One region of the Mesorhizobium sp. ISC25 genome, then DNA from elsewhere that is predicted to be linked to it. Evidence: predicted binding sites of a transcription regulator. Region 1 holds the regulator's gene; the other holds the start of a gene.
The links. Region 1 encodes LexA, which represses DNA repair genes until DNA is damaged. Its sites were predicted from a motif close to TGTTCNNNNTGTGTTCNG; they were not measured.
Positions count from the first base shown of each region.

Region 2: the regulator LexA is predicted to act here: its motif matches at 1,667-1,684, upstream of RQ479_RS26055 (helicase-related protein).

Region 1 covers NZ_CP135441.1:1,141,017-1,144,437, forward strand. The annotation lists gene RQ479_RS05600 (ComEC/Rec2 family competence protein) at 1-1,204, shown strand, start outside; gene lexA (transcriptional repressor LexA) at 1,198-1,932, opposite strand; gene kynU (kynureninase) at 2,383-3,421, shown strand, end outside.
Region 2 covers NZ_CP135441.1:5,320,904-5,324,324, reverse strand. The annotation lists gene RQ479_RS26065 (FAD-dependent monooxygenase) at 1-483, opposite strand, end outside; gene RQ479_RS26060 (TetR/AcrR family transcriptional regulator) at 566-1,150, shown strand; gene RQ479_RS26055 (helicase-related protein) at 1,851-3,421, shown strand, end outside.

The DNA of each region.
Region 1 (3,421 bases):
CATGCGCAACCTGGCGATCTCGGCCATCGCCGTCATTCTGGTGTCGCCGCACGAGGTGGTTGGTCCGAGCTTCCAGATGTCCTTCGCCGCGACGGCGGCCCTTGTCGGCGCCTATGCAGGCTGGTCCGATTACCGCGCCGGCAGGGCCACCACGCCGCCGCCGCGGCGGTCGCCGCTACGCTTTGCCACTCGAAAGGTCCTGCTGGGCATGGGCGGCCTGGCGATGACCTCGATCATTGCAGGGAGCGCCACGGCGCTTTTCGCCATATGGCATTTCCAGCGCGTGGCGCCGCTCAGCCTGTTCGCCAATCTGGCCATCATGCCTATCGTCTCACTGGTCGTCATGCCCTTCGCCGTCCTCAGTGCGCTGGCGATGCCGTTCGGCGCGGATGGGCCTTTCCTCTACGTGATGGGCAAGGGGCTGACGGCGATGATCGCCCTGTCCGGGTGGATCTCCGAGCGCTCGCCGATCGATGCGGTCGGGCTGATTTCGCTGAGATCTGTCCTTTTGGTGACGATCGCCCTCGTCATTGCCAGCATGGCGACGACCTGGTTGCGGCTCGCGGCACTTCCTTTCGCGCTCGCCGGCTTGCTGACGACGACCCAGACGCGCGTACCCGACGTATTGATCTCGGAGGACGCACGGCTGGTCGCGCTGCCGATCGGCAGCGGTGAACTCGCGGTCAACCGGGCACACCCGAATGAGTTCACCATCGACAACTGGAAACGCGCGCTCACATCAGAGGCTATCGTCGCGCCGGAAACACCTGGAAAGAACGATCCGCAATTCGACATTGCCGATCCGGCCGACCTACCGCCGGGCATGCCGTTCATTTGCACGGACGGCCTCTGCCTTGCCAGGCATCCATCCGGCGCGATCATCGCGCAAGCCAAGGACCGCGATACTGCACGGCCAGCCTGCGCCTTTGCCAGCTTGATCGTCATCGACGACGCCACCGCCCATAATCCCTGCTACTACGACCGGCTGGTCCTCGTCGTCACCAAACGGCAACTGGCGCGCGCGGGAAGTGCGGCCATCTATTTCGATCCACAAGCGGCAACACGCCCCGAAATCCGTTTCGCCGTCGAAAAATCATACCGGCCCTGGCACGTGCAGCGGAAATTTTCACGCGCGGCGCGAGGCCTGCCGCCATACCGCAGGGCCGACAAACCCAAAGCCGGCGCCAAGGGCGGAGCTCAGTAGCGGCGGATCAGTCCGACGAGCTTGCCTTGCACTTTGACCCGGTCTGGTCCGAAGATGCGCGTCTCGTAGGCCGGATTGGCGGCTTCCAGGGCGATCGAAGCGCCCTTGCGGCGGAACCGCTTCAGCGTCGCTTCCTCCTCGTCGACCAGTGCCACCACGATCTCACCGGGGCTCGCCGTATCCGCATTGCGGATGATCACCGTGTCGCCGTCGAAAATGCCAGCCTCGATCATCGAATCGCCTTTGACCTCGAGCGCATAATGCTCGCCGCCCATGATCATATCCGGCGGCACCGAAATCGAATGCGTCTGGTGCTGGATGGCATCGATCGGCACACCGGCGGCGATGCGGCCCATCACCGGGATCGAAACGGCGGCGACGACATCGTCGTCATTGCCGGCTGCAGGGACGCGCGACGATGTCGGCTTGCCCTGCCGAGGGGCACCTTGCCCAAGACTGCCCTGGATGACACTCGGCGAGAACTTGCGTGCCGCATTGAGGCCGGGGGCGATCGAGTCAGGCAGGCGCAGCACCTCCAGCGCACGGGCCCGGTTGGGCAAACGGCGAATGAAGCCGCGTTCCTCCAGCGCCGTTATCAGCCGATGGATTCCCGATTTGGAAGCCAGGTCGAGCGCTTCCTTCATCTCGTCGAAGGAGGGCGGAATACCGCTTTCCTTCAACCTTTCGTGGATGAACATAAGCAGTTCGTGTTGTTTGCGTGTCAGCATAGCGACCCCCAACAGAATCAGAAAAACAAACCCAGAACAAACACTATCTGTTCCAGTTGTGTTCCGCAACTGTTTAAAGTTTAATGAATGCGTTAAGGCTCGGGAAACAAACGACGTCCCCTACCGGGGTACCGCATTTTCACCCGCCGCGAGCCTCATCGCCTTGATTCTGCTGTCGTTTGCGCCCTTCTGGCTTCCTAGAATGCGCCACTGGCATCGGCCGTCGGTCGGCAAAAGGCACGGAAGTGAACCCGTATCGACTGTATGGTTTGGTCAATGCACCGTGAACGAAACGAACTCAAAACGCCAACCTCGGGTTAAACTCCTGGTTTCCACCGCCTGGTCAGGCTGCTTCTCGCTGGTGGAGCCTTGCTGCGCGCTACCTGGTAATGGAAGAACAGTCGATGCGTGTCCGGCGTTGCGTTGGATCTTTGGGGGAGCAGGCAAATCATGACAGGAATTCCCGATCTCGCGGCCATAAAGGCGATGGATGGCGCAGATCCGCTGCGCGCGATGCGCGACCGTTTTGTGTTGCCGCAAGGAGTGATCTATCTCGACGGCAATTCGCTAGGAGCTGCTTCACGTGCCGCTTTCGATGAACTGTACAAGGCCGCGACCGAGGAATGGTCGCATGATCTCATCCGCGCATGGAACACGGCCGGCTGGTTCAACATGCCGCTTGAACTTGGCGACCAGCTCGGGCGCCTGATCGGTGCCGCGATCGGCCAGACGGTGGTCTGCGACACGACGTCGGTCAACATCTACAAGCTGCTGCACGCCGCCATGGCTATGCGGCCGGAGCGGCAGGTCATCGTCGCCGAGGGCGATAGTTTTCCGACGGACCTCTACATGGCTGAGGGTGTGGTTTCGACGCGAAAAGATACGCTGCTGCGCCTCTCGGGGGTCGACGCGCCGAGCATCGAGGAGCTGATCGACGAACGCACCGCCGTGGTGTTGGTCAACCACGTCAACTACAAGTCGGGCGAACTGCGCGACATGCCGGCGCTGACGCGCAGGGCCCAGGAAGCCGGGGCGATGATCGTCTGGGATCTCTGCCACACCGCCGGTGCGATGCCAGTCGAGCTCGACAAGGCAAAGGCCGATTTTGCCGTTGGCTGCACTTACAAATATCTGAATGGCGGACCGGGCGCGCCTGCCTTCATCTATGCGGCTGAGCGGCATCTTGCCGACATCCAGCAGCCGCTCACCGGCTGGTGGGGCCATGCACGGCCCTTCGCCTTCGAGCCAGGCTATGCGGCCGGCACCGGCATCCGCCGGTTTCTGTGCGGCACCCAGCCGATCCTGTCGATGCGCACGCTGAAGGGCGCGCTCGACATCTGGAACGATATCGACATGACGGCGGTGCGCAAGAAGAGCATCGCGCTGGCCGATCTGTTCATCGAGCTTGTCGAGGCAAAGTGCGGCACTTACGGGCTCACGCTCGAAAGCACGCGCGACGGGGAAAAACGCGGCAGCCAGATTTCATTCA
Region 2 (3,421 bases), 2.3 Mb from region 1:
GTCGCCGCCAACGACGTAGCGTGCCGATATGATCTTCTCGCGGCCGTTCTCGACCACCGTCACGCGCGCACCGTCAGTGTTCTGAACCACGGCCTTGGCCTCGACGAGGCGGTGGATCACGCCGCCCAGGGCGGCAATCCGCTCGGCGAACACCTGCTCGGTGAGATTCTGAGGCAGCATCATCAGATAGGGATGCCTCGACGGAAGCTTTCCGAAATCGAGCGTGAGCAGTGCCCGGTTGCGGTCGCGGATGGCGAAATTCCGCAGCTTCAGGGCAAGTTCGCTCAGCCGCTGCGTGACGCCCAGCGGCTCCAGCGCTTTCAGCGTCTGAGCGTGGATGACGCCAGCCCGCGAGGTCTGAAGGCCCTCCCCAAGCCTGTCGATCAGAACATGGTCGACCCCGGCCTGGTGCAGCACGATGGACAGCGCCAAGCCGGTCGGGCCGGCGCCAATAATCAGGACTTCCGTTGTATCGGGCAACATTTTCTCTCTCCATTTGTCAACATATGTTGACTTTTAGCCGAAGCCATTGCATTTGTCAACGACCGTTGGCATATGCATTTTCATGACCGAGAATCAGTCGAAGAAACCCAGCAAGTCGGACCGCACCCGGGCTCAGATACTTGAGGCCGCGAGGCTCCTGTTCGCCGAACGCGGCTATGACGGCGCCTCGATCCGTGACGTCGCGGCCCATGCTTCGATCGATCCGGCCATGGTGATCCGCTATTTCCGCAGCAAGGACGAGTTGTTCGCCAGGGCGGCCGTCGTCGATCTGAAATTGCCCGCACTACGGGTGATCGACCGAACCGACATCGGCAAGACACTGATCAGGCGATTTCTCGAAATCTGGGAAGATCCGGCCAACGGTACCGGCATGGTAATTCTGCTGCGTTCGGCGACGTCGAACGAATTTGCCGCCGAAAAGTTGCGCGATGTATTTGCCAACCAGGTGAGGCCACTGGTTGCGGCGGTCGCTGATCCCGCCGATGCGGGCCGGCGGGCCGGGCTCATTTCCAGCCAGTTGCTGGGACTGGCGATGTGCCGGTACCTGCTGCGGCTTCCGCCGGTCGTCGCCCTGTCCCATGACGAAATCATCCAGAACGTCGGCCTCACATTGCAGCGTTATGCCGTCGGAGAGGACGTATCTTGAACAAGCCGTTCAGCGTGGTTGGCCGAGTGTGAGCCTCATGCAGCAACTGCGTCGACCCGATGGCCATGACGCCGCGTGTGCCGAACCAGTACACAAAGGTTAACGGCCGCTGCGCAACCTGTGCAAAGACTGCCCGGCAGCGTGTGGATTCTCGGTGGAAAAGCTGTTCACAACACAACATGTTGCGGTGAACAAACCAAGAAACTTCGACTATCTCTGATTCGTCGCCGATTCGTTCCGGCTTTGAGCGGAACGTTAACGGCGAGAGCTGAAAACACCCTCGAAATGATTAAAGCGCGTTAGGAAACATCAATAATTTCATAACGTTGTGCGAAGCGGATTGGCCGGCCACGATCATCACCGGCAAAGGTTAACCGCGGTGCTGGCTTGGATGCCGCCTGCATGAATCGGGCCAGTTTCCGTGATTCAGCATGTGGTGAGATTCGCCGGCAGAAAACCCAGATGTAGCCGTGAACAAACCCTGAATCAGCGCGAGTCAGTGATTCGTCGCTGATTCGTTCCAGACTCGTTCCAACTGTTAATCGGGAACAGATTTTCTGGCTTTGAAGGACCAATCGGCCCGCCCTCGGCACATTCCGCTTTCGCTTCGCGCCCGAAATCCCTATGTGTCGCCTGTCATACGCGGCCAATATGGGCGCGCTCCCGACAATGCGAGGCAGAGAGCCTTATTTCCAGGCCGATGAACATCCATCCGAAACACACTGAACCGCTGATCCTGTCGGGTCGAGACGTGACGGCCGTGCTCGGCCCGACCAACACCGGCAAGACCCATCTCGCCATCGAACGCATGGTGGCGCATGAAAGCGGCGTCATCGGCCTGCCGCTCAGGCTGCTTGCCCGCGAGGTCTATACGCGGGTCTGCGAGAAGGTCGGCGCCCACAAGGTTGCGCTCATCACCGGCGAGGAAAAGATCCAGCCGGCGGGCGCGAAATACTCGGTCTGCACCGTGGAAGCGATGCCGCGCGAGACCGACGCCGCCTTCGTGGCCATCGACGAGGTCCAGCTTGCCGGCGATCTCGAACGCGGCCACATCTTCACCGATCGCATCCTGCATCTGCGCGGTCGCCAGGAGACGCTGCTGCTGGGCGCGGCCACCATGCACGGCATCCTGCAGCGCCTGCTGCGGGGCGTGTCGGTGGTGACCCGGCCGCGGCTATCGCATCTTGCCTATGCCGGCTCGAAGAAGCTGACCCGCCTGCCGCGGCGCACCGCGATCGTCGCTTTCTCGGCCGACGAGGTCTATGCCATCGCCGAGCTGATCCGCCGCCAGCAGGGCGGTGCCGCCGTCGTGCTCGGCGCACTCAGCCCGCGCACCCGTAACGCCCAGGTGGCGCTGTTCCAGTCGGGCGACGTCGACTATCTCGTCGCCACCGACGCCATCGGCATGGGCCTCAACCTCGACCTCGACCATGTCGCCTTCGCCCAGAACCGTAAATTCGACGGCTACCAGTACCGCAACCTGACGGCGGCCGAGCTCGGCCAGATTGCCGGCCGTGCCGGCCGGCATTTGCGCGACGGCACCTTCGGCGTCACCGGCCAGGTCGATCCGCTGGATGAGGAACTGGTCAAGAACATCGAGGCGCATGATTTCGATCCGGTGAAGGTGCTGCAGTGGCGTACCGCGCATTTCGATTTCGCCAACCTCGATGCGCTGAAGCGCTCGATCGAGACCAACGCCCCGGTCGAGGGCCTGACGCGCGCACTGCCGGCCGTGGACGCGCAGGCGCTCGAACATCTGTCGCGCGACGAGGACATCCGGGCACTCACCACCGATGCCAGGCGCGTGGCGCTGCTGTGGGAAGCCTGCGCGCTGCCCGACTACAGGAAGATCGCGCCGGCCCAGCACGCCGACTTGATTGCTTCCATCTACATGGACCTTGCCAGGCACGGCCATGTCGACGAGAACTACATGGCCGAGCAGGTGCGCCGTGCCGACACCACCGAAGGCGACATCGACACGCTGTCGCATAGGATTGCCCAGATCCGCACATGGACCTTCGTTTCCAACCGGCCCGGCTGGCTGGCCGATCGGGCACACTGGCAGGAAAAGACGCGCGAAATCGAAGACAGATTGTCGGATGCGCTGCATGAGCGGTTGACGAAACGTTTTGTAGACCGCAGGACTTCCGTCCTCATGCGGCGCCTTAGAGAAAACACGATGCCTGAAGCCGAAATCAGCCCAACCGGAACCGTCCTCGTCGAGGGCCACCATGTCGGCGAGTTGCAGGGTTTCCGCTTCACCGCCGACCA